Regions from separate parts of the Specibacter sp. NPDC057265 genome, predicted to be linked through region 4. Evidence: riboswitches for the same ligand, from Rfam matches in the RefSeq annotation. Region 4 holds a riboswitch; each other region holds the start of a gene.
What was found. A riboswitch is a leader RNA that binds a small molecule or an ion and turns the genes downstream of it on or off. The one in region 4 is predicted to bind S-adenosylmethionine.

Region 1 (5,496 bases), on a different contig from region 4:
CCGCGACATCACCGCAGTTGTCCCCCACATTTACTTCAGGTGGACCGAGGGAAACCCCATCACCAATCTTCTGAAGTACCTGTTCGTGGGTGAAGGCGAGATTGCGCCCGTCACCCGGGAGGTGCTGCGCGAGGCCGAACCGGTTTTGACCCGTCGGCCCTGGGTGCATGTGGGCTGAGCGCACCATCCCGGCCGGCTCCCTGCGCCGCCCTAGGCCCCCGAGGCGGCAGGCACCAGGATCCACAGGACCTCCACGGCCTGGGCCGAGCTGTTTTCCCAGCTGTGCGGTTCCCGGCCGGGGAAGGACAGTGTGTCCCCTGCCTTCAAGTCGTAGGATTCCTGCGTCATGTGCAGCGTCAATTCACCGCTGATGATGTGCAGGACGTCCACATCGCAGTCCACGGCGTAAAGTTCAGCCTCGCCCCGGCCAAAGGGTTCAATGACGGCGCCCAGGATTTGCAGGCGGCGCTCGGACCGGGGCGTGAGCAGCCGCTCCACGATCCCTTCGCCGCCAAGGGAAATGCGCGGGCCCTCACCTTTTCGGGTCAGATGGGTTTCCGGCGCGGCGAAAAGTTCCCCGATGGACAACGACAGGACCTGGCAGACAGTCACCAGCGAGGCCACGCTGGGTGAGGTGAGGTCACGCTCGACCCTGCTCAGGAAACCCTTGGTCAAGCCGGTGGCATCGGCCACCTGTTCAATGGTGAGGCGCTGGTTTTGGCGTGCGGCACGGATGCGGGAGCCAATGGCGACGGGGCTGACGCTGGGTTCTACAGGCAATGCTTTCACGGCGGTTCCTCACGTCCCTGACCCACGCGGGCGCTGCGGGATTGACTGTGCTAACGGTCACAGTTTAGCCTAATAGACAACAAATGTTGTTTAGAAGGCAATATTTTTGGGGGATCCTACTACTTCACTCTTTGGAGCATCGCGTGGACTTGAATATTGCCATTGTTGTTTTATACCTGGCGGCCATGCTGGCCTTTGGCTGGTGGGGAAAGTCGCGCACTAAGAACAATAGCGACTTTTTGGTGGCCGGACGGCGGCTGGGACCCTTCCTCTACACCGGAACCATGGCCGCCGTCGTGCTCGGTGGCGCCTCCACCGTGGGCGGCGTGGGGCTGGGCTACAAATTTGGCATCTCCGGCATGTGGCTGGTGGTGGCCATTGGTGTGGGCGTGCTGCTGCTGAGCCTGCTCTTTGCCCCCACCTTGCAAAAGCTGAAGATCTACACGGTCTCGCAAATGCTCAGCCTGCGCTACGGCAAGGAGACCACCAAGGCCTCCAGCATTGTCATGCTGGCCTACACCATTATGATTGCCGCCACCTCCACCGGCGCCTACGCCACCATCTTTGTGGTCCTCTTTGACTGGGAACGCTGGGTGGCCATTGCCGTGGGCGGTGCCATTGTGCTGGTCTATTCCACCATTGGCGGCATGTGGTCCATCACCTTGGCCGACCAGGTCCAGTTCGTCATTAAGACCGTGGGCATTTTCCTGCTCATGCTGCCCTTTACCTTGAACGCCGCCGGCGGCCTGGACGGGGTCCGTTCACGCCTGGAGGAAAGCTTCTTCCAGTGGGACGGCATTGGCGTCAGCACCATCGTGACCTACTTCGTGGTCTACACCCTGGGTCTTTTAATTGGCCAGGACATCTGGCAGCGCGTCTTCACGGCCAAGACCCCTTCCGTGGCCCGTTGGGGCGGCGCCACCGCCGGCATCTACTGTGTCCTCTACGGTGTGGCCGGTGCCTTGATTGGCTTGGCCGCGAAGGTGGCACTGCCCGCCATTGATGTGGCCGGCTTGGGCAAGGACGCCGTGTACGCCGAAGTGGCCACGCAACTGCTGCCCATTGGCATTGGCGGGATCGTCATGGCGGCCGCCGTCGCAGCCATGATGTCCACTGCCTCCGGCGCCCTCATTGCCGCGGCAACGGTGGCCCGCGCCGACGTGGTGCCGTTTGTGGCCAGCTGGTTTGGCAAGTCCATTGACAACTCCGACTCCGACAACCCTGACGAGGACATCAAGGGCAACCGCATGTACGTGCTGGGCCTGGGAATCCTGGTGGTGGCGATTTCCATCCTGGCCACCGACGTGGTCTTCGCCCTGACGGTTGCCTACGACATCCTGGTGGGTGGGCTGCTGGTGGCCATCATTGGCGGGCTGGTGTGGCGCCGGGGCACCGGAGCCGGCGCCGCCTGGTCCATGCTGGCCGGCTGCGCCGTGACGCTGGGATCCCTGGTGATGTACGGCACCGGCATTTGGCACAGCCTGGACCCCCTTAACGACGGCATCTTCGCCAATGAGCCCATCTACTTCGGTCTGGCAGCGTCGCTGCTGGTCTACGTGGTGGTCTCGCTGCTGTCCACGCCCACCCCGGCCCACGTCCGCCAGGGATGGGACGACCGCCTGGCGGCAGCGGCCGCCGACAGCAACCCGGAGCACACCGCCGGCGTTTCACGGTAGTTGGTCCGGCTGGTCGGCACTGCCTGCAATGGTCGACGGCGGGAGCTTGCGTCACATATGACGTAACCTCCCGCCGTCGACCATTTTAAGAAGTATTCTAGGTGGCAGCTTCAAGAGATGCGGCGCCAAGCTCCGACTGGCCGCACACCAACCCCATGCTTCACGGGTGGTTCGGATGAGGAAGCGGCCGGCGGTGACCTCCGCGGGCAAGAGCAAGCAAAGGGTTTTGTCATGCCGTTCCCCCCTGCCGTAAAGTCCGCTGCGTCCACTTTGCCCACCCGCCACCGCCCAGCCAGCGCCGGCGAACCCATAGCGATTCCCGTGCTCCCGGCCGTGGAGGTGCAGTCCGGCGCCGTGACGTTCATGACCCCGGGGAGGTTCCACCAGTACTGGTCGGCGGAAGCCTCCGAACTCAATGCCGCGCTCGATCAAGCAGTGCGGGCAGCGCAGTGGATGCCTCAAATCGGCACCCTGGTGGTGACGGTGGCCCAGACAGGCGTCCGCTCGGGACGACGCATTGGTTTCCGGCTCGCGGCCCGCTAATTTTCGGGCTGATGGGTGAGGCGTCGTGGGGTGACCACGGCACCGCAGGTTCCGGTGTCCCTCAACCTATTTGTGAGGATCACCGGCCAGACATTCCTGCCGGGAAGCGTTACAGTGGTGGCTGACTTTGAGGAGCAGTGCCGTGGCAGAAAGAATTCCCACCCCCACCGAAATCAAGCGGTGGCGCCAGTATCTGGCCGATGAACGGGCCGAAGCGGCTGTCTACCGGGATTTGGCCAGCCGACGCGAGGGTGAGGAACGTGCCATCCTGTTGGCCCTGGCCCAGGCCGAGGGCCGCCATGAACAGCACTGGTTGAAGCTGCTGGGCCCTCATGCCGAACCGCCCTTGCGGGCCTCCACCCGCAACCGGTTTTTGGCCGCGATGGCCCGCCGTTTTGGCTCGGTGTTTGTTTTGGCGTTGGCGCAGCGTTCGGAATCCCGCTCCCCCTATGCCACCGATGCCGATGCCACCGATGCCATGGCGGCGGATGAATCCATTCACGAGGAAGTCATCCGGGGGCTTGCCACCCGCGGTCGCATACGCCTCTCCGGGTCCTTCCGTGCAGCTGTGTTTGGCGCCAATGACGGCTTGGTCAGCAATCTCTCCCTGGTGGTCGGCATGGCCGCCACCGGTGTCTCCAGCCAAGTGGTCCTATTCAGCGGCATTGCCGGCTTGCTGGCCGGGGCACTTTCCATGGGTGCCGGGGAGTTTGTGTCCATGCGCTCCCAGCGTGAACTGTTGGACGCTTCCCAGCCCACCCAAATCACCCTTACGGCCGCCCCTTCACTGGATTTGGCGAACAACGAACTGGTGCTGGTGTACCGGGCCCGCGGCATGTCGCTGGAGGCGGCCGAACACCGTGCCGCCGAAAGGTTGGGCCAGTTCACCTGCGATTGCGATCCGAGCCTGTCCCTGCAGCCGGAGAACTTTGAAAAGGCCGATGAGCATGAATCGCTGGGCACCGCCTGGGGCGCGGCAGCCTCCAGCTTTTGTTTCTTCGCCTCGGGCGCCATCATTCCCATCCTGCCGTTCCTTTTTGGCATGACGGGCATCAATGCCCTGCTGCTCGCCTGCGCGCTGGTGGGAGCAACACTGATGGGAACCGGTGCCGTGGTGGGCCTGCTCTCGGGTGCCTCCCCGTTGGGACGCGGACTGCGGCAATTGGCCATTGGCTTGGGCGCCGCTGCTGCAACGTACCTGCTGGGCCTGGTCTTCGGCACCGTGGTGGGCTAGTTTTCCAGCGGCAGGCCCGCGGCGCGGCTTGGCGCGGGCTGGCGCGGCTTGGCGCGGGCCAATCCGTCGAGACCGACCCAGCGGCTTCGAACCCGACGTGGCGCTGCGGCATACCCGGCAGTGCCGGGTCGGTTTCGGCGAGGGACCCGCAGCGAAGGCGGACCGGCGGCCCCGGCCAAGGCAAGAAGAAGGGCCCCACGGGTATCCGTGGGGCCCTTCCTTAAAGCAACGGCGTTACAGTGCGGCGTATACTTCGCGCAGCAGTGTGGCGGTCTCGGAAGGCGTCTTGCCAACCTTGACACCGGCAGCCTCAAGGGCTTCCTTCTTGGCCTGGGCCGTGCCCGCGGAACCGGAGACGATGGCGCCGGCGTGGCCCATGGTCTTGCCCTCGGGAGCGGTGAAGCCGGCCACGTAGCCAACAACGGGCTTGGTGACGTTGGCCTTGATGTACTCGGCTGCGCGCTCTTCAGCGTCGCCACCAATTTCACCAATCATGACAATGGCCTTCGTCTCCGGATCGGCCTCGAACGCAGCAAGCGCGTCGATGTGCGTGGTGCCGATGACAGGGTCGCCACCAATGCCAATGGCGGTGGAGAAGCCCAGGTCACGCAGCTCGAACATCATCTGGTAGGTCAGGGTGCCGGACTTGGAGACCAAGCCGATGGGGCCCTTGCCGGTGATGTTGTTGGGCGTGATGCCTACAAGCGCTTCGCCGGGGGTGATGATGCCGGGGCAGTTGGGTCCAATGATACGGGTGATCTGGTTCCCGGAAGCATCGACCTTGGACTGGGCCAGGGCCCAGAACTCGGCGGCGTCCTGCACCGGCACGCCTTCAGTGATGACAACCACCAGCGGAACCTGCGCTTCAATGGCTTCCACCACGGCGTCCTTGGTGAAGGCCGGGGGGACGAAGACGATGGAGACGTCTGCGCCGGTCTTTTCCACGGCCTCTGCCACGGTGCCGAACACGGGCAGTTCGACGGCGCCGTGCACAACCGTGGTGCCGGCCTTGCGTGCGTTCACGCCGCCCACCACCTGGGTGCCGGCCTTGAGCATCAGGGCGGTGTGCTTGGTGCCTTCGCCGCCGGTGATGCCCTGGACGATGACCTTGGAGTCCTTAGTCAAAAAGATAGACATAGTTTCTAAACCTCTACTTTGCTGCGTGGGCGAGCTCGGCAGCCTTGTCGGCGCCCTCGTCCATCGTGGCGGCCAGGGTGACCAACGGGTGGTTGGCATCGTTGAGAATGCGGCGGC
Region 2 (5,496 bases), on a different contig from region 4:
GCGTGGTGGTGGCCAATATGTGGTCCCTGGAGCAGCTCGCCGACCACCGCATGTGGGATGGGGACCGGCTGCATTTTTCACCCCTGGGCCACCACACCATTGCCATCATGGCCCTGGCGGCGCTGCAGCTTCCGCACACCCTGGTGCCCATGGAGCCGGCGCCGCTGCCCCAGCAAAGGTGGCAGAGCGCACGCGCCGAGGACCTGGTGTGGGCCCGGGAGTTTTTCTTCCCCTGGGTGCTGCGCAGGCTTCGGCACCAATCCCTGGGAGACGGGGTGGGCCCCAAGCGGCCCACCCCCGCCCCCGTGGTGGTCCGTGAACGCTGAGCGGCCGCTCCACTTTGCCGCTGTTGCATCCGCTGTTGCGTCCCCCCGTTGCGTCCCCCGTGGGACGCCCTGCCCGGGGCGCGCATGGGGATGCCCCCGGGCGCCGCACTAGGATGAAGCCAGGTGTTGCAGTTGGCGCGCCCGGGTAGAAAAGGTGAACCGTGGGAATCTTGTCCAGTCAAGGGGTGATGGAGGGTGCGGCCGCCTCGGCTGAGGGCTCCTTTTCATTCCAGCCGTTCCTTGTTGTACTGCTGGCCGCCGTGGCCGTGGTGAGCTCCTTCATCCGCGCGGCCGCCCGGAAGAAGCGCAGCCGCACACCGGCGGCAAGGCCGCCCGGGACGGACCGGAACGCCGGACCCCACGCGACGACGCTGCTCAATGGGGTGCCGTTGAAGGGTCACAACACCCCCCTTGGGGCGCATGAGGCCGGCTTCGCCCATGAGCGCATGCGGGTGGAGGCCGAACTCAAGCGTCAGCTCGACGCCCTGGATGCTGCCCGCCGGGCCGGGCAGGTCACTGCCGAGCAGTATGCAGGCCACCGCGAAGCCATCTTCAAGAATTTTTAGCCGCGGAACAGCGAGTTTTGCAGCAGTTCCCCCACGGCTTCCACCTCGGTCAGGAAACCGTCGTGGCCAATGGGTGAGTCAATGAGCCCCCAGGTGACCTTGCCGGGCAGTGCCGCGGCCAGTTCCCGCGACTGGGCGGGAAAATACAGCCTGTCGCTGCTGACGGCAGCCACCAAAAATTCCACCCCAGCAGTCACTGACAAGGCCTCCTGCAAGGTCCCGCGGCCGCGGGCCACATCGTGGCTGATGAGGGCTTCAGTGACGGCAATGTAGCTGTTGGCGTCAAATCTGCCCACCAGCTTGCGGGCCTGATGGTCTAAATAGCTCTCCACCCGGTACAGCCCCGCCCCCGTGCCGACATTGCGTGCGGCGGTGACAGTGCCGGCGTCGTCCTGGGCCACACGACCGAAGCGGGCACCCATCTCGGCTTCGGAGCGGTAGCTGATGTGGGCAATGCGCCGCGCCAGCCCCAGCCCGGCGGTGGGGGCCGCGCCGTCGTAATAGTCTCCGCCGGCGAAATGGGGATCCTGGACAATGGCCAACAGCTGCGCCTGGGCCAGGGCAATCTGCTCGGCGGTGCTTGCCGCGCACGAGGCCACCACGGCGCAGCGCTGGACCATCGCCGGGAAACTGACAGCCCACTCCAGTGCCCGGGCCCCTCCCATGGAGCCGCCAATGACGGCATGCCAGGACCGGATGCCGAGCTGCGCGGCCAGCTGCGCCTCTGCCTGGACGGAGTCGCGGATGGTGATGAAGGGAAAACGTGAACCCCACGGTTTTCCGTCGGCGGCAATGCTGGAGGGCCCGGTGCTGCCGTAGCAGCCCCCCACCATGTTCGCGCACACCACAAAGTATTTGTCGGTGTCAATGACAGCCCCTGGACCCACCAGACCTTCCCACCAGCCGTCTTCCTCGGAGTCGCCGCGGCTGACGTGGGTGCTGCCCGTGAGCGCATGCTCAATGAGCACGGCGTTGTCGCCGCGCCCATTGAGCGTGCCCCAGCATTCATAGGCCAGCGTTACGCCCGGCAGTTCACCGCCGGCCTCCAGCGTCAGCGCCCCAATGTCCATGGAACGCAGCAGTCCCCCGCCCTGCCCCACGGCCGCGGACCACAAGGGAGCCGTGCCGGTGTGGTTGTTGGTGCGGTTGTTGGTGTCCGGGGGGAACCCGGCGTCGGCGGTTTTCGGTTCCAGCATGGAACTCACGCTGATTTTGCCGCGCGAAATCCCGCCTCGAGATCTGCAATGATGTCGGCAACGTTTTCCAGTCCCACCGAGAGCCGCACCAGTCCGGGGCGCACGCCCGCCGCCAGCTGCTGCTCGGGCGTGAGCTGGGCGTGGGTGGTGGACGCCGGGTGGATGACGAGGGAGCGCACATCGCCCAGGTTGGCAACGTGCGAGTGCAGTTCCAAGCCGTCAACAAAGCGTTGACCGGCCTCGGCCCCGCCCACAATGTCGAAGGCCACAATGGCGCCGGTGCCCCGGGGCCCATATTTGCGGCCACGCTCAAACCAGGGGCTGGAGGCAATGCCCGCATAGGCCACCGACTGAACATTGTCATTGCCCTCCAGCCACTGCGCAACCTCGACGGCGTTGCTGACGTGCCGCTCCACACGCAGGCTCAAGGTTTCCAGCCCCTGGGCGATCAGGAAGGCGTTGAAGGGTGAAATGGAGGCGCCAAGATCGCGCAGCAGCTGCACCCGGGCCTTGAGGATGTAGGCCAGGTTTGCCCCGAGTGCGGACCCCACGCCCAAATCACGGGCGAACACCAGGCCGTTGTAGCTTTCATCCGGGGTGTTGAAGCCGGGGAACTTTTCCTTATCCGCCGCAAAGTCAAAGGTCCCGCCGTCCACAATGACGCCGCCAATGGCGGTGCCGTGGCCACCGAGGTACTTCGTGGCGGAGTGGATCACAATGTCCGCCCCCCATTCCAAGGGCCGGATCAAGTAGGGCGTGGCCAAGGTGTTGTCCACAATCAGGGGCACGCCCGCCTCATGGGCGATGCCACTGATGGTTTCCAGGTCCAAAACGTCCTGGCGGGGGTTGGAAACGGTTTCGCCAAAGAAGGCCTTGGTGTTGGGCCGGACGGCCGCGCGCCATTGCTCGGCATTGTCCGGATCGGCCACGAAGGTGACGTCGATGCCCAGCTTTTTCAGCGAGTGGGCGAAGAGGTTGAAGGTGCCGCCGTAGACGCTGGGGCTGGAAACTATGTGATCCCCGGCCTCGGCCACATTGAGAATTGCAAAGGTGGTTGCGGCCTGTCCCGAGGCCAGCAGCAGGGCGCCGACGCCGCCTTCAAGATTGGCGATGCGTTGTTCCACGGCGTCGGTGGTGGGGTTGCCGATGCGGGTGTAGATGGGTTCCAGCTCAGCAAGCGCGAAACGTGCCGCGGCGCTTTCGGCCGAGGGAAACACAAACGACGTGGTCTGGTAAATGGGCAGGGCACGGGCGCCGGTGACGGCGTCGGGCTCCTGTCCGACGTGGATCTGACGGGTTTCAAATGACCAACCATTGCTCATGGATGCGTTCCTTCACACTTGGGACCGGCAACAAAGCCCTCCTGCGCACGCATGCGGGAGGGCCGTGGCACTGCTGGCCCGCGCTTGCACCGGAACCGGACGATTCGGTGCCAGGTCTTCACCCGGGGCACCCCGCCGCGGAAGGAGGGTTGCCGGCCAGCAAGCCGGGGCTGGATGCTGGCACTCATGACCTTGGCATCAAGTCTGGAAGAATCCCCTGGGCCCTGCAACAATGTGACGCCTATATGACTTTTGCCGAAACAATGCTTGATTTTCGGCCCGAAAATGGCAGCATCCTGAATTAATGGCTACTGTGTCGGCTTTCGCAATCCGGCCTGGCGCAGGGCCTCGGCCATGGCCGTGTCCACCACCGGCCCGGCTTTCGGCCCTTTTGCCTTCTGTGGGCCCCGTGGCCCCGCAGCCACCTGCCGTGCCGCCTTGGGCCGGGCCCCGCCGGCGGTGCCCGGGACCTCCCTGCCCTGCCCGCGCGCCGCGGCGTCGTTCTCCAGGCGCAGGGAAAGCGAGATGCGCCGGCGTTCCGGATCCACCTCCAGGACCTTGACGCGGACCACCTGGCCCGATTTGACCACCGTGTGGGGGTCCGAGACGAAGGAGCTGCTCATGGCCGAGACGTGGACCAGGCCGTCCTGGTGCACGCCAATGTCCACGAAAGCGCCAAAGGCGGCCACATTGGAGACCGTGCCTTCCAGGATCATGCCTGGGCGCAGGTCCGTGATTTTTTCAATGCCGGCGGCGAACGTGGCGGTTTCAAAGCGGGGGCGGGGATCCCGGCCGGGCTTTTGCAACTCGGCGATGATGTCCTTCACGGTGGGCAGGCCAAAGCTGCCGTCCACAAAAGCTGCCGGATCCACTGTTGCCGCGGCGTGAACCCCGGCACGGATGTCCGCCGGGGCCGCTCCCACCGCGGTGAGGATCCTGCGCGCCACACCGTAGGCTTCCGGGTGCACGCTGGAGGCGTCCAAGGGCTCGGGGCCACCGGCAATGCGCAGAAAGCCTGCACATTGTTCATAGGCCTTGGGGCCCAGCCGGGGAACTTTAAGCAGCTCCCGCCGCCTGGTGAAGGGCCCGTGCTGGTTGCGGTGCGCCACAATGTTTTCACTCAGCAGCGGACCCAGGCCCGCCACCTGTGAAAGCAGGGCCGGCGAGGCCATGTTCAAGTCCACGCCCACGGCATTGACGCAGTCTTCGACGACGGCGTTCAGCGAGCGCTCCAGTTTGGCGGGGGTCAGATCGTGTTGGTACTGCCCCACGCCAATGGACCGGGGGTCAATCTTCACCAGTTCGGCCAGGGGATCCTGCAGGCGGCGGGCTATGGAGACGGCGCCGCGCAGGGACACGTCCATGCCCGGCAGTTCCGCACTGGCCAGCGCCGATGCCGAATATACGGACGCGCCCGCCTCGGACACCACGACCTTGGTCACTGTCCTCCCTGGATCACGGCGTTTGAGTTCGGCGACAAGTTCGCTGGCGAGCGTGTCGGTTTCGCGGCTGGCCGTGCCATTGCCGATGGCGATGAGTTCAACGTGGTGTTTGTCGGCCAACCCCAGCAGGGTGGCCAGGGATTCCTGCCATTTTCTGGCTGGAGCGTGCGGATGGATGGTGTCGGCGGCAAGCACCTTGCCTGTGCCATCAACCACGGCCACCTTGGTTCCCGTGCGCAGACCCGGATCCAGCCCCAGGGTTGTCCGGCTGCCGGCGGGGGCGGCGAGCAGGACATCGCGCAGGTTCGCAGCGAAGACCCGCACCGACTCCTCTTCGGCCTGCTGGAAGAGGCGCACCCGCAGATCCGCTGACAAGCGCGCCAAAATGCGGGTGCGCCAGGCCAGGCGCGCCCCGTCCAGCAGCCAAGCATCCGCTGCCCGGCCGGAGGCGTGGATGCCCAATGCGCGCGCCACGGCAAGCTCATAGGCACCACGGGCCTGCGTGTGGGCCTCGGCATCCCGGGGGTCGGCCGCCGCCACATCCAGGGACAGCACACCCTCTTTTTCTCCACGCAGCAGGGCCAGGACGCGGTGGCTGGGCACTGTGTGGGGCGCCTGCACAAAGTCAAAGTAGTCCTTGAACT
Region 3 (5,496 bases), on a different contig from region 4:
CAGCTTGGCAAATCGTGGGAGACTTGGAAGCAGCATGAGCCTCCCACCGGCCGTTCCTGGGCCGGGAGGAAGGTTTCCGGCACCATCCTGCACCTATTGAAGGAGATTCTCTTGTCAATTGTCCGCGTCCTTGCCCGTCCCATGTTGGCCTCCTCATTCATCATTTCCGGCGTTGACCGGCTGCGGCATGTGGATCAGACAGCCGCGCAGCTGGCCCCGGTGCTGCGGCCGCTGAGCCAGGCTCTGCCTGTTGCCGCCAGCGAGAAGACTTTGGCACGCGTCATTGCCGGCACGCAGCTTGGCGCCGGCCTCCTTCTGGCACTGGGCAAGTCTTCCCGCACGGCCGCGGTGGCCCTGGCCCTCACAGCCGGCCTGACCACCGTGGTGGAATACCGCAGTGCGGATGCCGGGACCAGCGAAAACCGTTCACACCGGCGCCACCAGCTCACCAAGAACATTGGCCTGCTGGGTGGGGCGTTGTTGGCCAGCGTCGACACCGCCGGCCGTCCGGGTCTGGCCTGGCGCGCCGGGAAGCTGATTGAGACCGGGCGCAAGACCACCAAAAAGCAGTTGCGGAACGCGGACAAGCAGGTCCGCGCGCTCGCCCACGATGTGACAGGACAGTAATTCCCCATGACCTCCCACTGGCCCGCACCCTTCGCCGCAACACCCTTGGACGCCACCGTCACCATCCCGGCGTCCAAGTCGCTGACCAACAGGTATTTGATCCTGGCCGCCATTGCCGACGGCGAATCCCGCCTGCGCGCGCCGTTGCAGTCACGCGATTCAACCCTGATGATCAAGGCGCTGCGGGCCTTGGGTGCTGTCATTGTGGAGGTCCCCGGCAGCGGCGGCGTCCCCGACCTGCTGGTCACCCCGCTGCCGGCCGGCCAGGTGGCCACAGGCGTGCAGGTGGACTGCGGCCTGGCCGGCACTGTCATGCGTTTTGTTCCGCCGCTGGCGGCACTGGTCAACGGGCCGGTGGGCTTCCACGGCGATCCCGCCGCACTGGTGCGCCCCATGGCGCCCCTGCTGGCAGGGCTGGCAGGGCTGGAAGTCGCGGTGGACGGCGGCGGTGACGGGTTTTTGCCTTTCACTGTCCACGGCACCGGAAGTGTGGCCGGCGGGCACGTCAAAATTGACGCCGGCGGCTCCTCGCAGTTCATCTCTGCCCTGCTGCTGGTGGCAAGCCGCTTCAGCAACGGCCTGCATCTGGAACACAGCGGCGAGTCTGTGCCCAGCCCCGACCACATCAAGATGACTGTGGAAATCCTGCGCTCACTGGGCGTCACCGTTGACGATTCCACGCCCGGCCACTGGGTGGTGGAGCCGGCACGCATTGCCGCCTTTGACGTTTCCCTGGAGCAGGACCTGTCCAACGCCGGACCGTTTTTGGCCGCAGCCCTGGCCACCAGGGGCACCGTGCGCATCCCCAACTGGCCGGCCAACACCACCCAGGTGGGTGACAAGTGGCGCCAGATCCTGCCGCAGTTCGGGGCAACTGTGACACTGGAGGACGGCGTGCTGAGCGTCACCGGCGGCACACACATTCACGGGGTGGACCTGGCCGACAGCTCCGAGCTGGCCCCCACGGTTGCCGCCCTGTGCGCCTTGGCGGAGGCTCCCTCGCGGCTGCGCGGCATTGCCCATCTGCGCGGGCACGAGACCGACCGGCTGGCGGCGCTGGTGGCTGAAATCAATGCCCTGGGCGGCGCGGTTCAGGAAACACCCGATGGCCTGATCATCACCCCCGCCCCCCTGCACGGCGGCGTCTTCCACAGCTACCACGACCACCGCATGGCCACCGCCGGCGCCATTTTGGGACTGGCGGTGCCCGGGATTGAAGTGGAGAACATTGCCACCACCGCCAAGACCATGCCTGAATTTCCTGCCCTGTGGGCAGCCATGATGGCGCAGACGCAGCAGCCGTCGGCCCAGGAGCAAGGGTCCGCGGCGGTGGAAGCCAAGGCTTAAAGATGGCAAAGGATTACAGCAACTGGGACGAGTCCAATGTCCGCGTGCGGGCCAACAAAAAGGGCAGCCGGCCACGCACCAAGGACCGCCCGGCCCATGACGATGCAGTCATTGGGCGCATTGTCACCGTGGACCGCGGGCGCTACACGGCCATTGTGGATGAGGACCTGCCCACCGAGCGGATCCTGGTGGCCGCCCGCGCCAGGGAACTGCGCCGCAACCCGGTGGTGGCCGGTGACTTTGTGGCCCTGGTGGGGGACGTCAGCGGCAAACCCGACACCCTGGCCCGGCTGGTCCGGGTTCAGGACCGCCGCACCCTGCTGCGCCGCAGCGCCGACGACACCGACCCGGTGGAGCGCGTGGTGGTGGCCAACGCCGAGCAGCTGGTGATTGTCGTGGCGGCCGCCAACCCCGAACCGCGCACCGGTTTCATTGACAGGGCGCTGGTGGCCGCCTACGACGCCGGCATAGCCCCGCTGCTGCTGATCACCAAGACCGACATCAAGGACCCCGCGGAGCTGCTGGCCAATTACGAGCACCTGGACATGACCGTGATCATCAGCCGCACGGCCACCGACGGCGCCTCAGGCATTGACGCCCGCAGCGACGACGGCGACTCCGCCCTCCTGGCCGGTGGCGCCGTGGAGCAGCTGCACGGCCATTTGGACGGCAAGGTCTCGGTCATGGTGGGGCATTCAGGCGTGGGAAAATCCACCATGGTCAATGCCCTCACCGGATCCCGGCGCGCCACCGGCGGCGTCAATGCCGTCACCGGCCGCGGCCGGCACACCTCCTCCTCGGCGTTGGCCCTGCAGCTGAAAAACGGGCTGCCGGGATCGTGGATCATCGACACCCCCGGCATCCGCTCCTTTGGCCTGGCCCACGTCAACGCGGACAGGATCCTGCAGGCCTTCCCCGATCTGCAGCCCGGCACCGACGGCTGCGAGCGCGGCTGCAAGCATGACAGCGTGGCCGTCAATTGCGGTCTGGACCCCTATGTGGAGCAGGGCAACGCCGGCGACGCCGGACCGGCGCGCCTGGCCTCCCTGCGCCGGCTGCTGGGCACCAGCGACCGCACCGAGGGCCGCGCGGAGGCCAAGGAACTGGGAACCATTGATTAACGGCCCGTGGCGCCACCGCGCCCTGCCGGGCATTGGCGGCAAAGCGCGGTAGCGTGAACACATGACCTGCGCACCTCAGACGTACAATGACGATCTCCGCCTGGCCCACGTTTTGGCAGACAGCGTCGATTCCCTGACCATGTCCCGGTTCAGGGCCCTGGATTTGGCCGTGGAGACCAAGCCGGATCTGACCCCGGTAACGGACGCCGACAAGGCCGCGGAGGAATCCATCCGCAGCCAGCTGGCCAGGGTGCGGCCACGGGATGCGGTGTTGGGGGAAGAGTTTGGCAGCAGCGGGCATGGTTCGCGGCGCTGGATCATTGACCCCATTGACGGGACCAAGAACTTTGTGCGCGGCGTGCCCGTGTGGGCCACCCTCATCGCCCTCGTGGAGGACGGGGTGCCTGTGGTGGGCCTGGTCAGCGCCCCTGCCCTGGGCAAGCGCTGGTGGGCCGCCCAGGGAACCGGGGCGTACATGGGCAAGTCCCTGGCCGCCGCCACGCGCATCCGCGTTTCCAATGTGGCCGAACTCAAGGACGCCTCCCTGTCCTATTCCTCGCTGACCGGCTGGGCCGAACGCGGGAACCGGGACGACTTCATCTCCCTCACCGATGACGTTTGGCGAACCCGCGCCTACGGGGACTTCTGGTCCTACTGCATGGTGGCCGAAGGCAGCGTGGACATTGCCTGCGAACCTGAATTGAACCTTTATGACATGGCGGCGCTGGTTCCCATAGTGCAGGAGGCGGGGGGCCGTTTCACCTCCCTTGAGGGCGCCGACGGTCCTTTTGGCGGCAACGCGCTGGCCACCAACTCCATCCTGCACCGTGAGGTGCTGCAGCGTTTGAACCCCGCCTGGGATGATTTGTTGAACTAGCTGCGCGTTCCCGGCGCGGTGGCGCCACGTCAACGTTCGTAACAAGTTTCCCCGGCGGGGAACTTGGGCTACTCTTTTGGGCATAGGTCACGAGTGCCAGCGCTAAACCCCGGTTTGCTGGCCGGCAACCCTCCTTTCGCGGCGGGGTGCCCCGGGTGACGACCTGGCCATGACCATTCGGTGATGGCAAGCGCGGACTCCTACGCCCTTGGGGTCCTTTGGTGAGAAGGAAACACCCATGAGCCATGCCCTTTTGGAAAAAACCCTGGCCGGCACGCTGGCGGACTCGCCGTTGTTGCCGGTGGTGGGACATGATTTGCTGGCGCCCCTGATCCACGGCGGCAGCATCCGTTACGCCAACTTGGACTATGCGGCCTCGGCGCCGGCGGTGGCGGAAGTCGCGGACCACTTGAACGAGGTGTTGCCCTATTACGCCAGCGTCCACCGCGGCGCCGGATTCGCCTCCCAGGTAAGCACCTCCCTGTATGAAAATGCCCGCACCATTGTGGCCGACTTTGTGGGCGCCCGCCCCGACGACACCGTCATCTTCACCCGCAACACCACTGATTCGCTGAACCTGCTGGCCGGGTGCGTGGCCAGCATCCTGGCGCGCAATGGCCATCTGGCGGGCCGTTCCAATGCCCACGGCGAGGTGTTGTACCTGGACATTGAGCACCACGCGAACCTGCTGCCCTGGCAGGGCCTGCCGCACCGCGCGGTGGTGGCAGGCGATTCCCTGGCAGCCACCCTGGCCCGGGTGGAAACCGCCCTGCGCGCCGGAAATGTGCTGCTGCTGGCCGTCACGGGGGCCTCCAACGTCACCGGGGAGGTGCTGCCCGTTGCCGAACTGGCCGCCCTGGCGCACCGGCATGGGGCCCGCATTGTGGTCGACGCCGCCCAGCTGGCCCCGCACCGCCGGATTGATGTCCAGGCCAGCGGCATAGACTACCTGGCGTTTTCCGGCCACAAACTCTATGCCCCCTTCGGAGCAGGGGTCCTGCTGGGCCGCCCCGATTGGCTCGACGCCGGGGCACCGCATTTGGCCGGCGGCGGCGCCGTGAAGGAAGTCCGGCTCGAATCGACCCAGTGGACCCACGGTCCGGCCAGGCATGAGGCCGGCTCCCCCAATGTTTTGGGCGCCGCCACGCTGGCCAAGGCCGCCAGCGTGCTGGGCGCCCTGGATCCCGGGCAGTGGGCGGAGCATGAATCCCTGCTGCGCGCCCACCTGGTGGCGGGGTTGGCGGCGCTGCCGGGGGCCACCGTCCACAGGATGTTCCCCGATTCACAGAGCCACCCCGGCTGCGGCAGCATTGGCGTGGTCAACTTCTCGGTCACCGGCTACGACGCCGGCCTGGTGGCCGCCTATCTGGCGGCCGAACACGGCGTGGGCGTACGCGACGGAAGGTTCTGCGCGCACCCCCTGCTCAAACGGCTGGGGCTGCCGGCCGGATCCCTGCGCGCCAGCTTCGGGGTGGGCTCAAGGCTGGAGGATGCCCAGCGGCTCATTGACGGCGTCGCAGCGCT
Region 4 (5,496 bases):
CCTTCACAGGCAACAGCGGCAACATCCGGCGCCATTCAATGCCACTGGATTTGAGCCGTTTGATCATGTGGCGGTAGCCCGGCACGCGCAGGGAGCCAATGTGGTCAAAAAGCACGCGCACCCGCACCCCACGCGCAGCGGCGGCCTCCAATGCGGAGAACAATTTCTCGGTGGAACCGTCGGTGCTCATGATGTAAAACTCGGCATTGACGTATTCCTTCGCCTGGCCCACCGCATCGGCCATGGCGTCCAGCGACTCCTGATAGCCGGGAAGCAACTGCACGGAATTGCCGCCCAGTGCAGGGAAGAAACCCAGGTTCTGGTTAAGCTGCATCACCGATTTCACCCAGGTGGGCCCCTCGTAGCTCTGCACCTGGGAGGCAATGTCAGCGGTGCCCTCCACCACGCGGGCGTTGACCGCCTGCTGCGTTTCCCGGCGGCGTCGGGAGAGGCGGAAGTTGCCGAACATGAGGAACAAAACCAGCCCAACATACGGCAGGAAGAATATGCACAGCAGCCAGGCCATGGCCGTGGTGGGGCGGCGGTTTCCGGGGATGATGCCCAGCACCACTATGCGGATTGCCAAATCCAGAAGCAAAATAAGCGCCGAGAGCCAAAAACTTGTGTCCACAGGCAAACTGAAGATTGTCGAAATCACGCATGTTCTCCTGTTAATCCGGCCATTTCCCTCATGGTGACATTACCCTAGGCGGCCTCGGCTCCGTGCCGGGCCCTGCCCTGGCTCCCGGCCCCGGCGCTAAGCTCAAGGCATGACAACACTGGTTTTTCTGGACCCCCAGCATCCCGCCGGACGTCTGGCCGACCCTGCAGCACCCGCCATCATGGCCACGGACCAGGGCCTCACGCGCGGCGACGGGATTTTTGAATCGCTCCTGGCCGTCAAGGGCGCCCCGCGGAAGCTCGGAGCGCATTTGGCACGCCTGGCGGCGTCGGCGGAGCTCATGGATCTCACCATCCCGGACGCCGGGGCGTGGCAGGCAGCCATCCTCCATGCCCTTGCCGCCACACCGGAGTCCCAGGATCGCCAGTGCACGGTGCGGCTCACCGCCACCCGCGGACCCGAGGGCGCCCATCGGGCCACCGCGTGGGTGGCCGTCAGCACGGTGTCCCCGGCCTTGGCGGCCCAGCGGGAAAAGGGCCTGGACGTAATGCTTTTGGAACGCGGTTATGACAGTGACATTGCCGCCCGTGCCCCCTGGCTGCTGCTGGGCGCCAAAACCCTCTCCTACGCGGTGAACATGGCAGCCCTGCGGCACGCGCACAGTGAAGGCGCCGACGACGTGATTTTCACCAGCCGTGACGGATTGGTCCTGGAAGGCCCCACCTCCTCGGTGCTGCTGGCCCACATTTCCGACGATTCCGGCGACCCTGTCAAACGGCTCATCACCCCCCACCTGGACACCGGGATACTGCCCGGCACCACCCAGGGCGCACTTTTTGCCGCGGCGCGGGACGCCGGCTGGGAACTGGGGTACGGCCCGGTGACGCCAGAGGATCTGCTCGACGCCGACGCCGCCTGGCTCATTTCCAGCATTCGCCTGCTCGCCCCCATCAACACCATTGACGGGCACAGTGTTGGGACGGCCGGGATCCGGCAGGTGTTGACCGCGGAACTGTCAGCGCTGCTGGCACAAACCCTTTAGCGGGCAGTGGCAAAACACGGCGGCATGGCCCACGCGGGCCTCACGGCCCCAAACCCTGCGGGGGAGGTGGTTTGCGGGGTGGGCGCATATTGACGTGCATGCTTTGCCGTGGCCACCATTGCCCTGATGTAACCTGGCGCTATAAAAGCGTCCCAGCTGCCGTCACGGCGGGCGGTTGTGTTACTTTCAAGGTGAGTAACGAGTGCCAGCGCCAAGCCCTGACTTGCTGGCCGGCAACCCTCTTTCCGGCGGGGTGCCTCAGGTGAATACTCGGCAAACCCAGCTACCCGTGGCTGACCGTTTGCAAGCGTGATCCACCCTGCGACGCGAGAGCACATCAAGGCCCGCGCCTCGGCACCAATTCCCGCTTGCTGCGTGCCAGCTGCACTTGAGGAGTCACCATGTCCGCGGACGAATCCCCCCTAAGTTACAGGCTCATCACCGGCCCCGATGACAGGTCCTTTTGCGAGCGCATCTCCGCCGCCCTGGCGCAGGGATATGTGCTGCACGGCAGCCCGGCCGTGACGGGCAATGCCGGCCAGGTCATCTGCGCCCAGGCAGTTGTTCTACCCCACGCCATTGCCCTTGCCGATGCCGCCGTGACCTCGGCCGTGGATGGCCTTGAATCTGCGCACGACGCCGGCGGGGAAACCGCGTGAGCCGCGCAGGGGATCTCAGCCCCCAGGCCGCGTGGGAACTGCTGGATGCTGACAGCGTGCTCCTTGATGTGCGCACGAGTGGGGAATGGCAGCACATTGGCGTCCCCGACCTCTCCAGCCGCACGGCCGATGTGGTGTTCATTGAATGGAATACCGGTGACGGGAGCACCAATGCGGACTTTCTGCGGCAGCTGACGGAGGCGGTTCCAGTGGAGAAAAAACTGTTGGTGCTGTGCCGCTCGGGGGTTCGCTCCCTGGCCGCGGCCCAGCTCGCCAGCGACGCCGGTTACACCGCCTACAACATCCTGGAGGGTTTTGAAGGCGTGCAGGATGGCTATGGCGACCGTGTGGTCAATGGTTGGAAAAACCGCGGCCTGCCCTGGAAATAAGTCCCCGCACGCCCCAGCCCAGCGGCCGCGGGCCGACGGCGGATCCACCCATGATGGGCCCCAAACGGATAAGGAATCTTTAGTGAGCAACTTCAATGCACAAGCCGCCACGTGGGCACAGGATACCCAAGCCGTGCGTGGCGGCTTGGACCGCAGCAACTTCCAGGAAACCTCGGAGGCCTTGTTTCTGAACTCCGGATTTGTCTACGAATCCGCCGAAGCCGCCGAAGCCGCCTTCACCGGCGAAGTGGACCGCTTTGTCTACTCACGTTACGGCAACCCCACGGTCGCCGGCTTCCAGGAACGTCTGCGTCTGCTGGAGGGCAAGGAGGCGTGCTTTGCCACGGCGTCGGGCATGTCGGCCGTGTTCACCGCCCTGGGCGCCTTGCTGGGCGCCGGGGACAGGGTGGTGGCGGCCCGCTCGCTGTTCGGCTCGTGTTTTGTAATCCTCAATGAACTGCTGCCGCGGTGGGGGGTGGAGACCGTGTTTGTGGATGGTCCCGATCTGGCGCAGTGGCGGCAGGCCCTGTCAGTTCCCACCACAGCCGTGTTTTTTGAATCACCGTCCAACCCCATGCAGGAAATCATTGATGTGCAGGCTGTCTGCGATTTGGCACACGCCGCCGGAGCGCAGGTGGTGGCCGACAACGTTTTTGCCACGCCGCTGTTGCAGCGTTGCGGAGACTTTGGCGCGGACATCATTGTCTATTCGGGCACCAAACACATTGACGGCCAGGGCCGGGTGCTGGGCGGGGCCATCCTGGGCAGCAGGGAATTCATTGACGGGCCCGTCAAGAACCTCATGCGCCACACGGGGCCCTCGTTGTCGGCGTTTAATGCCTGGGTGCTTTTGAAGGGTCTGGAGACCATGAACCTGCGGGTCGGCCACTCCTGCCGGAATGCCTTGGCACTGGGTGAATTCCTGCAGGCCCAGCCGCAGGTGTCAAAGGTGCTTTATCCCTATTTGCCCTCGCATCCGCAGCACCAGCTGGCCAAAAAGCAAATGAAGGCAGGGGGGACGGTGCTGACCTTTGAACTGGCTGAACCTGCCTCCGGCACCCGCAAGGATGCTGCCTTTGCCCTGTTGAACGCCTTGGAAATCATTGACATTTCCAACAATTTGGGCGACGCCAAATCCCTCATCACGCACCCGGCCACCACCACGCACCGGGCCATGGGTCCGGAGGGCCGGGCCAGCATTGGCCTCAGCGACGGTTTTTTGCGCCTTTCGGTGGGTCTGGAGGATTTGGCGGATCTGCAGGGCGATCTGGCTCAGGCGCTGGCGACCCTGTAACTTCCGTCAGCGTGGCGCGAGCGCCGCCAGCCACTGCTCCAGCAATGCCTTGTCGGCAGCGTTGATGACCACTGCCGGATCATCAATGGCGGGGCCTGTCACCAGGGCCAGGGCCTCCGGCGGGAAAACAGCCATCCATTTTCCAGCCTCGGACGGCTTCCCGGCCGTGGCCATGGCAGCGACGCCTGCGGCATCGCAGAGAAAGGCGTCGCTGCCGCCGGCACAGGAGTCTATGATGCCCACTTTTCCAGCGATCAGAGCACGGACTTCCTGCGGCTGCATCAGGGTCCGGGTGGGCCCCACACTGAACTGCACCACCGTCTTGGGGGGCCGCTTGGCCCGGCGGGCGGGGAGGTGCAGCACTTCAACGAGCAGCTCCCCCAGCACCAGCGGCACCAAAGGCCGGCCGTCCCCGGCGGAAGGGCCGGCAGCTGCAGTGTCAGGGGCCGTTGCGCGGCGAGACCAGGGGGACATGTCCCCCAGCCTACCCACCGGCCGGCGGACCGGCGTCGTCCAGGGAACCGCGCAGCTCAGTCCTGAAAGTACTCAATTTCAGCACCAACGGTGTTCAGCCGCTCGGCAAGGTCCTCATAGCCGCGTTCAATGACGTAGATGTTGCGCAATTCGGAGGTGCCCTTGGCGGCCAGCATGGCCAGCAAAATGCAGGCGGCCGGGCGCAGCGCCGGAGGGCAGCCAATTTCAGCCGCACGCCATGCGGTGGGGCCGGTGATGTCAATGCGGTGCGGGTCCAGCAGCCGCACCCCGGCGCCCAGGCGGTTCAGTTCGGTCAGGTAGATGGCCCGGTTCTCGTACACCCAATCATGGATCAAGGTGGTGCCCTGGGCGCAGGAGGCAATCACGGCAAAGAACGGCAGGTTGTCAATGTTCAGGCCGGGGAACGGCATGGGATGGATTTTGTCCGGGGCCGCCTTCAGGGTGGACGGCAGCGTGGTGATGTCCACCAGCCGGGTCTTGCCGTTGCGGGCGAAGTATTCGGCGGACTTGCGGTACATGAAGCCCATCTGCTCCAGAACCTTCAGTTCAATCTCCATGAACTCAATGGGCACCCGGGTCACGGTGACCTCGGACTGCGTCACTATCCCTGCAGTAATCAGGCTCATGGCCTCGATGGGGTCCTCGGAAGGGGCATACTCTATGTCGACGTCGATGCGCGGCTTGCCCTTGATGGTCAGTGTGGTGGAACCCACCCCCTCCACCTTGATGCCGAGTCCCTGCAAATAAAAACACAGATCCTGCACCATGTAATTGGGGCTGGCGTTGCGAATCACGGTGGTGCCTTCGCGGTGCGCGGCGGCCATGATGGCGTTTTCCGTCACGGTGTCACCGCGCTCGGTGAGCACGAAGGTCCGGTCTTCAGCATCGCTTCGGGGGGCCTGCACCTGGTAAAAGCCGTCATGGGCGTTGACATTGAGCCCAAACTCCCGCAGTGCCTGCATGTGCGGCTCCACCGTGCGGGTGCCCAGGTCACA

Region 1: it holds a riboswitch for S-adenosylmethionine, as region 4 does, so the genes downstream of both, ACFUCV_RS03840 (hypothetical protein) here and ACFUCV_RS10000 (DUF1737 domain-containing protein) in region 4, are expected to answer to the same signal.
Region 2: it holds a riboswitch for S-adenosylmethionine, as region 4 does, so the genes downstream of both, ACFUCV_RS00750 (bifunctional o-acetylhomoserine/o-acetylserine sulfhydrylase) here and ACFUCV_RS10000 (DUF1737 domain-containing protein) in region 4, are expected to answer to the same signal.
Region 3: it holds a riboswitch for S-adenosylmethionine, as region 4 does, so the genes downstream of both, ACFUCV_RS05265 (aminotransferase class V-fold PLP-dependent enzyme) here and ACFUCV_RS10000 (DUF1737 domain-containing protein) in region 4, are expected to answer to the same signal.

What each region holds. Positions count from the first base shown of each region.
Region 1 covers NZ_JBHUYE010000003.1:149,424-154,919, reverse strand. Annotated here, with positions in the region: gene ACFUCV_RS03855 (amino acid permease) at 1-178, shown strand, start outside; gene ACFUCV_RS03850 (helix-turn-helix domain-containing protein) at 211-789, opposite strand; gene ACFUCV_RS03845 (sodium:solute symporter) at 975-2,465, shown strand; SAM riboswitch class IV at 2,574-2,684, shown strand; gene ACFUCV_RS03840 (hypothetical protein) at 2,697-3,008, shown strand; gene ACFUCV_RS03835 (VIT1/CCC1 family protein) at 3,151-4,242, shown strand; gene sucD (succinate--CoA ligase subunit alpha) at 4,477-5,379, opposite strand; gene sucC (ADP-forming succinate--CoA ligase subunit beta) at 5,393-5,496, opposite strand, start outside.
Region 2 covers NZ_JBHUYE010000001.1:155,563-161,058, forward strand. Annotated here, with positions in the region: gene ACFUCV_RS00735 (SGNH/GDSL hydrolase family protein) at 1-326, shown strand, start outside; gene ACFUCV_RS00740 (hypothetical protein) at 488-892, shown strand; gene ACFUCV_RS00745 (homoserine O-acetyltransferase) at 889-1,962, opposite strand; gene ACFUCV_RS00750 (bifunctional o-acetylhomoserine/o-acetylserine sulfhydrylase) at 2,094-3,410, opposite strand; SAM riboswitch class IV at 3,486-3,602, opposite strand; gene ACFUCV_RS00755 (Tex family protein) at 3,719-5,496, opposite strand, start outside.
Region 3 covers NZ_JBHUYE010000005.1:19,964-25,459, reverse strand. Annotated here, with positions in the region: gene ACFUCV_RS05285 (DoxX family membrane protein) at 112-627, shown strand; gene aroA (3-phosphoshikimate 1-carboxyvinyltransferase) at 634-1,974, shown strand; gene rsgA (ribosome small subunit-dependent GTPase A) at 1,977-3,095, shown strand; gene hisN (histidinol-phosphatase) at 3,157-3,972, shown strand; SAM riboswitch class IV at 4,058-4,171, shown strand; gene ACFUCV_RS05265 (aminotransferase class V-fold PLP-dependent enzyme) at 4,211-5,496, shown strand, end outside.
Region 4 covers NZ_JBHUYE010000011.1:100,803-106,298, forward strand. Annotated here, with positions in the region: gene cls (cardiolipin synthase) at 1-631, opposite strand, end outside; gene ACFUCV_RS09995 (aminodeoxychorismate lyase) at 771-1,664, shown strand; SAM riboswitch class IV at 1,859-1,980, shown strand; gene ACFUCV_RS10000 (DUF1737 domain-containing protein) at 2,066-2,323, shown strand; gene ACFUCV_RS10005 (rhodanese-like domain-containing protein) at 2,320-2,712, shown strand; gene ACFUCV_RS10010 (O-succinylhomoserine sulfhydrylase) at 2,795-4,006, shown strand; gene ACFUCV_RS10015 (hypothetical protein) at 4,013-4,480, opposite strand; gene ACFUCV_RS10020 (UDP-N-acetylglucosamine 1-carboxyvinyltransferase) at 4,537-5,496, opposite strand, start outside.